4 regions of the Streptomyces sp. NPDC015130 genome follow, and region 1 is predicted to be linked to each of the others. Evidence: riboswitches for the same ligand, from Rfam matches in the RefSeq annotation. Region 1 holds a riboswitch; each other region holds the start of a gene.
What was found. Region 1 has a riboswitch for cyclic di-AMP ahead of ACF08F_RS23930 (transglycosylase family protein). Riboswitches for the same ligand answer to the same signal wherever they lie in the genome.
Positions count from the first base shown of each region.

Region 2: linked by a shared signal. The riboswitch ahead of ACF08F_RS00065 (M23 family metallopeptidase) and the one ahead of ACF08F_RS23930 (transglycosylase family protein) in region 1 are both predicted to bind cyclic di-AMP.
Region 3: linked by a shared signal. The riboswitch ahead of ACF08F_RS22155 (C40 family peptidase) and the one ahead of ACF08F_RS23930 (transglycosylase family protein) in region 1 are both predicted to bind cyclic di-AMP.
Region 4: linked by a shared signal. The riboswitch ahead of ACF08F_RS36315 (transglycosylase SLT domain-containing protein) and the one ahead of ACF08F_RS23930 (transglycosylase family protein) in region 1 are both predicted to bind cyclic di-AMP.

Region 1 is NZ_JBIBVC010000011.1:222,301-225,488, forward strand. It holds gene ACF08F_RS23925 (transglycosylase family protein) at 1-749, shown strand, start outside; cyclic di-AMP (ydaO/yuaA leader) riboswitch at 1,008-1,181, shown strand; gene ACF08F_RS23930 (transglycosylase family protein) at 1,185-1,940, shown strand; gene eno (phosphopyruvate hydratase) at 2,254-3,188, shown strand, end outside.
Region 2 is NZ_JBIBVC010000001.1:19,610-22,797, reverse strand. It holds gene ACF08F_RS00070 (PP2C family protein-serine/threonine phosphatase) at 1-1,086, shown strand, start outside; cyclic di-AMP (ydaO/yuaA leader) riboswitch at 1,288-1,433, shown strand; gene ACF08F_RS00065 (M23 family metallopeptidase) at 1,445-2,617, shown strand; gene ACF08F_RS00060 (aldo/keto reductase) at 2,686-3,188, shown strand, end outside.
Region 3 is NZ_JBIBVC010000010.1:131,291-134,478, reverse strand. It holds gene ACF08F_RS22165 (8-amino-7-oxononanoate synthase) at 1-517, shown strand, start outside; gene ACF08F_RS22160 (ATP-binding protein) at 690-1,133, shown strand; gene ACF08F_RS22155 (C40 family peptidase) at 1,192-1,668, opposite strand; cyclic di-AMP (ydaO/yuaA leader) riboswitch at 1,672-1,879, opposite strand; gene ACF08F_RS22150 (hypothetical protein) at 2,194-2,499, opposite strand; gene ACF08F_RS22145 (ClpP family protease) at 2,507-3,130, opposite strand.
Region 4 is NZ_JBIBVC010000028.1:48,204-51,391, forward strand. It holds gene ACF08F_RS36305 (phosphocholine-specific phospholipase C) at 1-179, shown strand, start outside; gene ACF08F_RS36310 (hypothetical protein) at 187-843, opposite strand; cyclic di-AMP (ydaO/yuaA leader) riboswitch at 1,210-1,393, shown strand; gene ACF08F_RS36315 (transglycosylase SLT domain-containing protein) at 1,398-2,300, shown strand; gene ACF08F_RS36320 (alpha/beta family hydrolase) at 2,482-3,188, opposite strand, start outside.

The DNA.
Region 1 (3,188 bases):
CCACCGGCCCGCAGGAGCCCACGGGACCGGTCGCGGAGTCGAACCGGACCGCTGGCACCCCGGTCGCGCCCTCGCAGGCCGCCACCGAGAAGGCGGCCGAGAAGGCCGCCGAGCGGTCCGCCGCGCCCACGCGGGCTTCCGAGGGCACCGAGGCGCCCCGTGAGGCCTCTGAGGCTCCCGTCGCGCCCACCACCCCCGCGGACTCCGCCGCGCCGGTGAGCCCGACCGCGCCGTCGACGGGGACGACCCCCGACGGCTCGACCTCTCCGAGCGCACCCGGCGACCCCTCCGTGCCGGGCACGCCGACCACCCCGGGCACCCCGACCACGCCCGACACGTCCCTTACGCCCGAATCGCCCGAGACGCCGAAGGGTGACGCCTCGTCGGCCACGCCCGGCACCGGCAAGCACCGGGGTGAAGCAGCTCCGGAGGAAACCGGCGCAACGGACACTCCGGTCGAATCCGGTCGACACGCTTCACCGAAGGACAAGCTGGCGGAAACCCCCGCGGCGAAGCCCACGGCTGACGCGACGAAGGATTCGGGCGCAACGGACAGTCAGGACACTTCGGACGCGTACACCGTGCAGCCGGGTGACAACCTGTCCGAGATCGCACAGGAGAACGAACTCCCCGGCGGCTGGAACGCCCTCTACGACGCCAACCGCGGGACGGTGGGCACCGATCCGGACCTCATCGTCCCTGGTCAGAGCCTTGACCTGACGGTCGGTTCGGAGGAGGCGGCGAAGTAGTTCGAGGGCTTATGTCCGGTTCTGGGCAAGTGAGACATGGGTCTCTTCGCCCCAACTGGCGTGTCACGTCCGCGAACTTCGCTCCCGTCACCTCCCACCTGCACAAACACACCCCGCCGGAAGGCAAGTAAGGGCGGAATTTCCGCATTACGCCTCTTTGAACTTCCGGCGGGTCTGTGTCTACGGTCGTCACCGCTCGCCACCGCGGGCCCCGTCGACCGAAACGCCGAATCCTGCCGTCGGCCGATGGGAACAGTCGTCGCGAAAGCGCCGAAGGCAGGAGTGGGGGACCCAAGGTAAGTGCCGGTCCCGGCCGTTGAGACAGACGGCCGAAGACCGGCTTGGGGTGAAGCCGCGTGCTAGGACACGCGGCCGGGCAACTTTCCGGCCCGAACCCGACAGCTCACCTCACAGGCGTCGGTGAGGAGAATCTCCATGCTGTTTTCCGGCAAGGGCAAACACCGTCGTCCCTCCAAGGCCACCCAGGTCGCCACGATCGTCGGCGTCACCGGTGTCGCCGTGGCCGCCCCGCTGATGACCGCGGGCACCGCCTCGGCCGCCACGGCCTCCGAGTGGGACCGCGTCGCCCAGTGCGAGTCCGGCGGCAACTGGTCCATCAACACCGGCAACGGCTACTACGGCGGCCTGCAGTTCTCCGCCTCCACCTGGGCCGCGTACGGCGGCACCGCGTACGCCGCGACCGCCAACCAGGCCACGAAGTCCCAGCAGATCACCATTGCCGAGAAGGTCCTCGCGGGCCAGGGCAAGGGTGCCTGGCCGAGCTGTGGCGTGGGCCTCTCCCGTGCCTCCTACGACGGCGGCGCCGCCGAGAGCGCGCCGAAGCAGAGCGCGCCGAAGAAGAGCGTGCAGCAGCAGTCGCAGCAGACCCAGCCGCGCCCGGAGCGGAAGGCCGAGCAGCCGACCAGCCGCAGCGAGCAGCGCCAGGCCCCGAAGAAGGCGCAGCAGTACGCCGCGCCGAAGGCCGCCGCGCAGAAGACCGTCACCACCCCGGCCGGCAAGGTCGTCAAGAAGGGCGACGGCGAGTACAAGGTCGTCGCCGGCGACACCCTCGGCAAGATCGCCGAGGCGCACGGCGTCGAGGGCGGCTGGGCCGAGCTCTTCGAGCTGAACCAGGACGTCGTCGAGAACGCCGACCTCATCTACGTCGGCCAGCAGCTCCACCTGAAGTGACCCTGACGGGTCCGACGAGTCCGGCGGCTCGTCCGACCCCGACGACCCTCCCGCGGTGACCACCCCGGTCCGGCGTGCCCTCCCCCGTGCGCGCCGGACCGGGGTTCCGCGCATCCGGCCGGGGCGACCTCATGGTTACTGTCCAGTAGATCTGGGGCCCTTCGTCCCTTATTGCATGCCCTTGGGTCCTTTTTCGTCCCAGGGGGCGGGCGCGCGGCCGACCCGGGCCCCCGCGCCGGTTAGGCTCTTGCCGCAAGGCCGATCGACCCTGTACCGACCTTGCGTCACATTCAGCGTCACATCCCAGAAGGAGATGCTCGTGCCGTCCATCGACGTCGTCGTAGCCCGGGAAATCCTGGACTCCCGAGGCAACCCCACGGTCGAGGTCGAGGTCGGCCTCGACGACGGCAGCACCGGCCGTGCTGCCGTTCCGTCCGGCGCCTCCACCGGTGCGTTCGAGGCCATCGAGCTTCGCGACGGTGACCCCAACCGCTACCTGGGCAAGGGTGTCGAGAAGGCCGTCCTCGCCGTCATCGAGCAGATCGGCCCGGAGCTCGTCGGCTACGACGCCACCGAGCAGCGCCTGATCGACCAGGCCATGTTCGACCTGGACGCCACCGAGAACAAGGGCTCGCTCGGCGCGAACGCCATCCTCGGTGTCTCCCTGGCCGTCGCGCACGCCGCGTCCGAGGCCTCCGACCTCCCGCTCTTCCGCTACCTCGGCGGCCCGAACGCGCACCTGCTGCCCGTTCCGATGATGAACATCCTCAACGGTGGGTCGCACGCGGACTCCAACGTCGACATCCAGGAGTTCATGATCGCCCCGATCGGCGCGGAGTCCTTCTCCGAGGCCCTTCGCTGGGGTGCGGAGATCTACCACACGCTGAAGGGCGTGCTGAAGCGCAAGGGCCTCTCCACCGGCCTCGGCGACGAGGGCGGCTTCGCCCCGAACCTGGAGTCGAACCGCGCCGCCCTGGACCTCATCGTCGAGGCCATCAAGGAGGCCGGCTACACCCCGGGCACCGACGTCGCGCTCGCGCTCGACGTGGCCGCGTCCGAGTTCTACAAGGACGGCGCGTACGAGTTCGAGGGCAAGTCCCGCTCGGCCGCCGAGATGACCGAGTACTACGAGGAGCTCGTCTCCGCGTACCCGATGGTCTCCATCGAGGACCCGCTGTTCGAGGACGACTGGGCGGGCTGGAAGGTCCTCACCGACAAGCTGGGCACCAAGGTCCAGATCGTCGGCGA
Region 2 (3,188 bases), on a different contig from region 1:
CTGATAGCCGCGCCCTTCTTCTCCATGCTGACCACCCTGCTCACCGGGATCGCCGCCGTCCTCGCCTCCGTCGGGCTGCACGGCTACAACGGCACCGTCGACGAGATCCCGGCCCTCACCGAGACGCTGACCGTCGTCACCGTGTCCGCGCTCGCCCTCCTCATCAACCGGGTCGTGCGGCGCAGCGGCGAGCGGCTGGCGTCCGCCAGGGTCATCGCGGAGACCGCGCAGAAGGCGGTGCTGCCGACGCCCGACGAGCGCATCGGCGGGCTGCAGTGCGCGGCCCGCTACGAGGCGGCGCAGGCCGACGCGTTCATCGGCGGCGACCTGTTCGCGGTCCAGGACACCCCGTACGGGGTGCGGCTCGTCGTGGGGGACGTGCGGGGCAAGGGGATGGACGCGGTCGAGGCGGTCGCCGTCGTGATCGGGGCGTTCCGCGAGGCGGCCGAGCAGGAGCGGAGCCTGGAGGGGGTGGCGCAGCGGCTGGAGCGGGCGCTGACCCGGGAGGGGACCCGCAGGGCCGGGCTCGACGCCTTCGAGGGGTTCACGACGGCCGTCCTGGCGGAGATCCCGCGCGACGACGGGCCGGGGGACGGAGGCGTACGGGTCGTCAACCGCGGGCATCCGCCGCCGCTGCTGCTGTACGTGGACGGGGATCTGGACGTGCTGGATCCGGCGGAGCCGGCGCTGCCGCTCGGGATGGGGGAGCTGGCGGCGTGGCCGGACCGGGCCGAGGAGCGGCCGTACCCGCCGGGCGCGACGCTGCTGTTCTACACGGACGGCCTGTCGGAGGCGCGGGACGCGCAGGGCGTCTTCTACGATCCGGCGGCCCGGCTCGCCGGGCGGATCTTCCCGGGACCCGAGGAGCTGCTCGACGCGCTCGTCGACGACGTACGCCTCCACACGGGCGGCGGGTCGACGGACGACATGGCGCTGCTCGCGGTGAGCAGGCCCGCGGCGGGGCAGCAGGAGAGGCGCCGGACGATGCCGGTGGTCCCGCCCGCCGCGCCGGCTCCTTCGGGACCTCTGGGGACTCCGGCTGGGCCTTCGGCGGGGCCTTCGGCACGGCCCGGTCACCAGGCGTAGTCGAAGGGTGTCACTCCGATAACAATTGACATAACGTCAGATCGCAGGGGTTCGGCCACTCCTTGCTGAAGGGGGGTCAACTCGGGCGATTCCCCACCAATTCAATGAACGATCACTGGGAACAGCTTGGAATCGGGCGCCCCTGTCTATTAACGTTCGATAACGCAGCGCGGTCGTCACACCCGTCGCAAGAGGCGGCACCGTGCGCACGCGCCGAATCCTGAAAAGGAACCGGGGAACCACCATTTGGGGTGAATCAGGCCCTTCGCACCCGTGCGACGAGCCCGTAGGAGACCTTCCTGCTCCGAACCCGTCAGCTAACCCGGTAGGCGAGAAGGAAGGAAAGGAGCGCGCCCCCGTGGCGTCCAACACTCCCGCATCCGAGGCCCCCTTCGACGCCTTCGGTGGTGGTGCGGGTCCTGCCGCTCCGGACACCGAGTGGAACCCCGACGAGGGAACCCTCCGCTCCGGCGGACGGCACCGGGTCGTCAAGCAGCGCTCCAACTTCGCCCGTTCCTCCACCGTCCTCGGCGTCGGCGTCATCGCGGCCGTCGGTGCGGGCGGCCTCGCCACCGCGCAGGAGAAGCCCCCGGTCGCGATATCGCTTCCCGACCTCCCGGACCTCCCCGACCTGAACCTCCCGGCCGCCGAGGACCTCCCCGGCGTCGGCGAGCTCTTCGCCGACGACCAGGCCGACCAGCAGATCCAGGACACCATCGCGGCGACCGGCGGCAACCCGAACCCGCTCACCGCCGCCACCTACGTGACGCCGGGCACGGACGACGCCTCCGCGACCACGCGTGCCGCCCAGGCCTCCTTCACCACGCAGAACGCCACCGCCGAGGCGGCCCCGACCCGCGCCGCCGACGCGGGCGAGATCCTGCGCGCCCGCATCCTCCAGCAGGCCGAGCAGCAGCAGGCCTCCGCCGACGCCGCCGAGAAGCTCGCCGCCGAGAAGGCCGCGGCCGAGAAGGCGGCAGCCGAGGCCGCCGCGGCGGAGAAGGCGGCCGAGGAGGCCAAGGCCAAGGCCGAAGCGGAGGCCAAGGCCAAGGCGGAGGCGGAAGCCAAGGCCGAGGCCGAGCGGATCGCCGCCGAGAAGGCGGAGGCCGAGCGCCTCGCCCAGCTCGCCGCGAGCTACTCGATGCCCCTCTCCTCGTACAGCCTCAGCGCGACCTACATGCAGTCCGGCTCGATGTGGTCCTCCGGCTACCACACCGGCCTCGACTTCGCGGCCCCCACGGGCACCCCGCTCAAGGCGGTCCACAGCGGCACGATCAAGTCGGCGGGCTGGTCCGGCTCGTACGGCTACCGGGTCGTCCTGGAGCTGGAGGACGGCACCGAGGTCTGGTACGCCCACCTCTCCTCCATGACGGTCGGCGCGGGCCAGACCGTGACCACCGGCGAGACGATCGGCCGCGTCGGCGCCACCGGAAACGTCACCGGCGCCCACCTCCACATGGAGGTCCACACCGCGGGCGGCGACGGCATCGACCCGGCGGCCTGGCTCCGCTCCAAGGGCCTGTCGCTCTGACGCTCCCGCGTCACGCACGGACCGGCCCCGACGGAATAGCCCCGGTGGCGCGGGTGGTTGATCACCGCATGACGACCCTCCGCCCGCTGGGCACTTCCGACCTGCACGTCTTCCCGCTCGCCCTGGGCGGCAACGTCTTCGGGTGGACCTCCGACGAGGCCGAGTCCTTCGCCGTCCTCGACGCCTACGTCGCCGCCGGCGGCAACTTCGTCGACACCGCCGACATGTACTCCTCCTGGGCCGAGGGCCACGAGGGCGGCGAGTCCGAGACGGTCATCGGCCGCTGGCTCGCCTCCCGCGGCCGCCGGGACGACCTCGTCATCGCCACCAAGGTCGGCGCCCACCCCCGCTACAAGGGGCTCGCCGCCACCACGATCAAGGGCGCCGTCGAGGAGTCCCTGCGCCGCCTCGGCACCGACCACATCGACCTCTACTACACGCACTTCGACGACGAGACCGTCCCGGTCGAGGAGATCGTCACCGCCCTCGACCAGCTCGTGAAGGACGGCAAGGTGCGGGCCGTCGCCGCCTCCAACATCTCCCCGGAGCGGCTGCGGGCCTCCCTCGACTT
Region 3 (3,188 bases), on a different contig from region 1:
CGCCCTGCACGAGGCCGGCCTCGCGGGCGACGCGGACGTCGTCGCCACCCTCACCCTCTCCAAGTCCCTGGGCAGCCAGGGCGGCGCGGTCCTCGGCCCCGCCCGCGTCGTCGAGCACCTGGTGAACGCGGCGCGCACCTTCATCTTCGACACCGGGCTCGCACCGGCGGCCGCGGGCGGCGCGCTCGCGAGCCTCCGGCTGATCGCCGCCGAACCGGCGCTCGCCGGCCGGGCGCGGACCGTCGCCGCCACCCTGTACGAGCTCCTCACGGCGGCCGGACTGACCGCCGCGCGGCCGGACGCGGCCGTGGTCTCGGTGCGCGCCCCCTCGCCCGAGGCGGCGCTGCGCTGGGCGGCGGACTGCCGCGAACAGGGTCTGGCGGTCGGCTGTTTCCGGCCTCCGTCCGTCCCGGACGGCATCTCGCGCCTGCGGCTCACGGCCCGCGCCGACCTGACGGATTCCGAACTCGACCGGGCGGTGCGGACGATCCTGCGCACCGCGCCCGCCGGCGCCTGACGACGTCGACTCCGCTGCCCAAGAGCGTTTCCGGGCAGCAGAGTTCACCGCTTCGGGCGATAGATGCGCACATATCGTGGTGGAACCCCGTACGGGGCGGCACGATCGGTGGCACTCTGACGCGAAGCGCAATCCGGGGTGGTGTCCCCGGCGGGAAAGGGACAGCGCCGCCATGGCAGACCATCAGGAAGTAACCGTCACTCTGCCGAGCGATCCCGCCTCGGTCCGCACGGCACGCAGATACGTGGCGGACGTTCTGGGGGACTGGGGGCTCGACGGTGACGCGGAGATCGCGGACTCGATCCGGCTGATCATCTCGGAGCTGGCCACCAACGCCGTCCAGCACACCTTCGGGCAGTCGCCCACCTTCACGGTCGACCTCCGGCTGGAGCGGGAGGAGCGGCTGCACATCGGTGTGACGGACAGCCATCCCCGCTGGCCCCGCCGCCTCCCGGCGGCGGTCCAGCAGGACAACGGGCGGGGCATGGTCATCATCCGTGTCCTGGCGGCGGAGGCCGGTGGCCGCCTCTCGGTCACTCCGACCGAGGAGGGCGGCAAGACGGTCTGGATCACGCTGCCGTGGACGACGGCCCCGCTGTCGGGCTCGTACCGCTGAGGCGAGGGGTGCGGCGGCGCCACCGCACCCCTCGTCACGGGTCAGCGCCCGGGGGCCGTCACCGGACGCGGCCGTAGTAGACCTTCGACGACCAGATCTTGTCGAGCTTCACCCAGGAGCCCGTCTTGGGCGAGTGCCAGATCTTGCCGCTGCCGGCGTAGATGCCGACGTGGTAAACCCTTCCACCCGAGTGGAAGAAGACCAGGTCCCCCTTCTGCCTGCTGGCCTTGGAGATGTGCCGGGTCTTGTTGTACTGCTGCTGCGCGGTGCGAGGCAGCGACTTGCCCGCCTTCTTGTACGCGTAGAGCGTCAGACCGGAGCAGTCGAACCTCGTGGGTCCGGCCGATCCGTACCGGTAGGGCGATCCTTTCTTGGACACGGCGACGCTCAGTGCCTTGTTCGCGTGTGACGTCGCTGCCTGGGCCTCCGGTGCCGCACCGGGTGCGAACAGCGTGCCGCCGACGGCGGCGAGGGTGAGAGCCGAGACGGCTCCGGCCCGGGACAGCAGGGACGGGACATGCATCTGCGCGGTCATGCGCAACCCTTCGTCAGCCGCCTGAGAAGGATGACCTGTCGGGTTCGGGCAGGCGAAGATGCCCGGCCGCGGCTGCGGCTTCACCCCAAGGAGCGGTCCTCGCTGTCGTGACAACGCGAACGCCCCGTACTGATTGGGTCCTCCACTCCTGCCGATCCACTCCTGTCGACCAGACGTCCGGGACAGCGGCAGGACTCGGCGTCCGCCCGGACCGCCCCGCCGCGGTGGCGGGGGCTTGTCGTCGACAGGGATCTTGACCCACGACATGGGCGAAAACCGAGCTGAAACGGCGATATGTGAGGCTCCTCACGACTGATCCGTTCAGGTGGACAGGGAGCCTTTGTGATCTTCAGAGGTTTGGCCGACGAGCCGCGTACCAGCGATGGAACGTTCGATTCCGCCAGATGTGTACACCTGTTGCGCAACTTTCCCGCCGCATGTGTCGACTCATCGACTACGCCGAACGGGCGAGGGATTCTGCGGCGGGCGTCGGCCGACCGGACCTCGACACGACACGCGAGAATGTCAACTCGCCCGGGTCCGAGGGACGGTGACGCGGTCGGCCCGGCGCTCCCCGTCCAACACCCTTAGGGCGCGCGCCAGTGTGTCCGTGTGGACCTCGGCCTCGCCCCGCATATGCATGAGCGTCAGGGCCTCGCGCAGTGCCTCCGCACGTCCCACCAGGGCCTGCGCCGCGCGCAGCGCCCCATAAGTATGCGTGGACCTGGATGGATTGATCTTCCCCAGGAGGTCGACGACTTCGAGGTACGCGTCGACGAGTTCACCCTCCGCCCGGGTCAGGGCGGGCAGTGGCGGCAGTTCGGGGACCACGGCCGGGTCACCGCTCCGTACCGCCGGCGGCGGCGCGCCGGTTCGCGACCACGTGGTCCGCCAGGCCGTACGCGACGGCCGCCGGTGCGTCCAGGACGGTCAGCCGGTCGGTGTCGGCGTCGATCCGCTCCCGGTCCTGTCCGGTGTGCTCGGCGAGCATCCCGCTGACCAGCGCCCGCAGGCGCAGCAGCTCGGCGGCCTGGAGGTCGAGGTCGCTCAGCTGTCCCTGGAGGGGCTCGTCCAGGGTCGGCTGGCGGAGTGTCACGCGGGCGCCGGGCAGGATCAGGCGCTTGCCCGGGGTGCCGGCCGCGAGCAGGACGGCGGCGGTGGAGACGGCCTGGCCCAGGCAGGTGGTCTCCACGTCGCAGGAGAGCGACCGCATCGTGTCGTAGATCGAGGTCATGGCGCTGATGGAGCCGCCGGGGGAGTTGATGTAGAGGGAGATGTCCTGGCCGGGCGCCGCGTGGTCGAGATAGAGGAACTGGGCGATGGCGTCGTTGGCCGAGGTCTCGTCGACCGGTGTGCCGAGGAAGACGATCCGGGACTCCAGGAGCTTCGAGTACGGGTCGAGGGTCCGGGTCCCGAAGCTGGTCCGCTCCGTGAACTCCGGCAGAACGTAGCGCGCGTCCATGACTGAGCACCTCCATCGAGCTGTCTGTAAAAAATGTACAGGACGTACAGACCGTAAG
Region 4 (3,188 bases), on a different contig from region 1:
GCACGGACGGGCCGTGGACGTACACGGTCCCGGCGAACTCCAGCCGCGAGGACTTCTTCAACGCGGTGGCCCACAACAACGGCTGGTACGACTTCACGATCCTCGCCGACATCGACGGGACCTGGTCGCGCCGGTACACCGGCCACATCGAGACCGGGTCGCCGAGCGTCACCGGCTGACCGACGCTCACCGGCCGGCCTGCTCGGCGCGGCGGATCGTCGCGTCGAGCAGGCCCAGCGCCTCGGCGGCCGTCCGGCCCGGGGCCCGGTTCCAGGGACCGATCAGTTCGCGCCACCCCTGCGACCGCAGCTCGGCCATGATCCAGGCCGCCGCCTCGTTCATGGTGTCCGCGCTGCCGTAGCCGAGGCGGTGGGCGGCGAGGAGCGCGCCGCAGACGCAGCGCGCTCCCCGCACGTCGCGCAGCTTGTACGGGGCGTTCTGCCAGCCCCATTCGGTGAGCACCAGCCGCGCGTAGCCGAGGTGGACCGAGGGGCGCAGCTCGGGGCTGCCGATCCGGCGCCAGGCGTGCAGACGGTCCGGGAGCACGGCTCCGATCCGGCCGGGGAGCGTGCGTCCGGTGGGGGCCGGCGGCGGCAGCGCGTCAAGCGCGTCGGAGACGAGCCGGTCCACGGGCACGCTGAGCAGGGCCCTCCAGTCGGCGGGTGCGGGCCGGCCGGGTGCGGGCACAGGGGCGGCCTCCGGGACCGGAGCAGAGGCGGGTGCGGGGGCGGGTGCGGGGGTGGTCCAGTCCGTGACGATCCGCTGCCAGGTGGCGCTCTCGAAGAGAGCGGCGGCCTCGCGGTCGAGGGCGTCCGGGCTGAGCGGGGCGGAGGGGGTCGGCATGCGGATGACTCCTGTGTCGGGTGCCTCCATCTTTCAAGATGAATGTCTGGTTTGCGACTTTTGCGCACCCGACTCGCCCCCTTCCACCCCGACGCGGACGAACGGCTCACCGGGGCCAATTTCCACCCATTTACTTACCAACGGAATTACAGCCCATATTCGGACATTGCTCTCGTGGTGACGCGGTTCACTTTCCCCGGCCCCCGTCGGACGGCCGCACGCCCGCAGGCCGTACCGCACTTGGAAGTTCACCGGGGCCGCGGTCAGGTCGATCTTGAATTCTCCGAATTCGGAGATCCAATTCCATGAGCGGCCGAACTGATCCTCTTGTTATCCGCCGCAATGCTGGCCTACGGTCACCCCCATTCGAGCGGAACGCCTAATCCTGCCGCCGTTCGAAACACCTCCCTTTCACCCGACGGCAGGAGCGGGGGACCCACGAATTCGCCGGTCCGGATTCCGGAACGGCTCGGGGTGAAGCCGCGTGTGCGCGGCCGGACATCTCCCGTCCGAACCCGACAGCTCACCCCGCAGGCGCCGGAGAGGAATCCGTCATGCCTGCACACGGTAAGCACCGCCGCCCCCGACACCGCACCGTCTCCCGGGGCCTCGCCCTCGCCGGCACGGGCGGCGTCGCCCTGGCCCTTCCGCTGGTCATCCCCGCCACGGCCGGCGCCGAGACGGTCTCGGCCGCTCCGCAGGCCGTCGCGCAGCCCTTCGCCGCACAGCCCGTCGCCGCGCCGGCCGCCGCTCCCTCGGCCCCCGCAGCCGCGCGCACGTACACCGTGGTGAGCGGCGACTCGCTTTCCCTGATCGCCCAGAAGAAGGGAATTCAGGGCGGCTGGAAGTCTCTTTACCGGGTCAACAAGTCCGCCGTGGGTGACAATCCGTCACTCATTCACCCCGGTCTGGAACTGACGATTCGTCGGGATTCCGCGAAGTCCGCCCCCGCGCCCGCCGCCGCGCAGAAGAAGACCGCCCAGAAGACCGCGCCGAAGACCGCTCCGAAGAAGAGCTCCGCGTCGGCCGAACGGGCGAGCCGCTCCGAGCGCCGCGCCGCCGCCCCGGCCGCCGTCTCGGGTGCCTCCGCCGCCGCGCCCGCCGTCCAGGCCGCACCGGTCGCCGCCGCCCGGTACGCCGACAACCTCGACGGCTGGATCCGCGAGTCGCTGGACATCATGGCCCGCAACGGCATCCCCGGTTCGTACGACGGCATCCTCCGCAACGTGATGCGCGAGTCCTCCGGCAACCCGCTGGCCATCAACAACTGGGACTCCAACGCCGCGGCCGGCACCCCGTCGAAGGGCCTGCTCCAGGTGATCCAGCCGACCTTCGACGCCTATCACGTGCCGGGCACGTCCACGGACCTGTTCGACCCGGTCGCCAACATCACGGCCGCCTGCAACTACGCGGCGGACCGCTACGGCTCCATCGACAACGTCAACGGCCCCTACTAGGGCGTGTTGCGAAAGTAGCGCCGGCCGCCCGAAGGGCGGGCCCGACGGCGTCTGGTGCGTGCGATCGCAAGGCGGAGGGTCGCCCCGATACTGGATGTATCGGGGTGATCCCGACAACGCGGCGAGCGTGCGTGCCAGACGCCGTCGGGCAGGCGGGACTTTCGCAACACGCCCTAGGACGTCAACGGACCTCGCGACGCCCGAACCACTCGGCGAACCAGTCCGTGGCCAGCTCCGCCACCTCTTCCAGGGCCCCGGGCTCCTCGAAGAGGTGAGTGGCGCCGGCGACGAGGGTCAGCCGGTTCTCACAGCGCAGCAGGGCCTGCGCACGCTTGTTGAGGTCCAGGACGAGCGCGTCCCGGCCGCCCACCACGAGGAGGGTCGGGGCCCGCACCCGGGCCAGGTGCTCGCCCGCCAGGTCGGGCCGGCCGCCGCGCGAGACGACGGCGGCGACATCGGAGGCGGGATCGGCCGCCGCCCACAGGGCGGCGGCCGCGCCCGTGCTCGCCCCGAAGTAGCCGAGCGGCAGCGCGCCGCCCTCGGGACGTCCGGCCAGCCACTCCGTGGCGCTCGTCAGCCGTCCGGCGAGCAGCGGGGTGTCGAAGACGCGTGCCCGGTCGGTGGCCTCGGCCTCGGTCAGCAGGTCGAACAGCAGCGTCCCGAGCCCCGCCTGGTTCAGGGCATCCGCGACCGCGCGATTGCGCGGGCTGTGCCGGCTGCTGCCGCTCCCGTGGGCGAAGAGGACGATGCCGGTCGCGCCGTCGGGGACGGCGAGCCGCCCGGCGAGAGTGGCACCGGTCGCCGGGATGCGGACGTCCGTGTCCCGCACGACGGGGCCGCGCGCGGCCCGGCCGCGGGCGAGACAGTCGAGCACCTCCTCGTCGGACG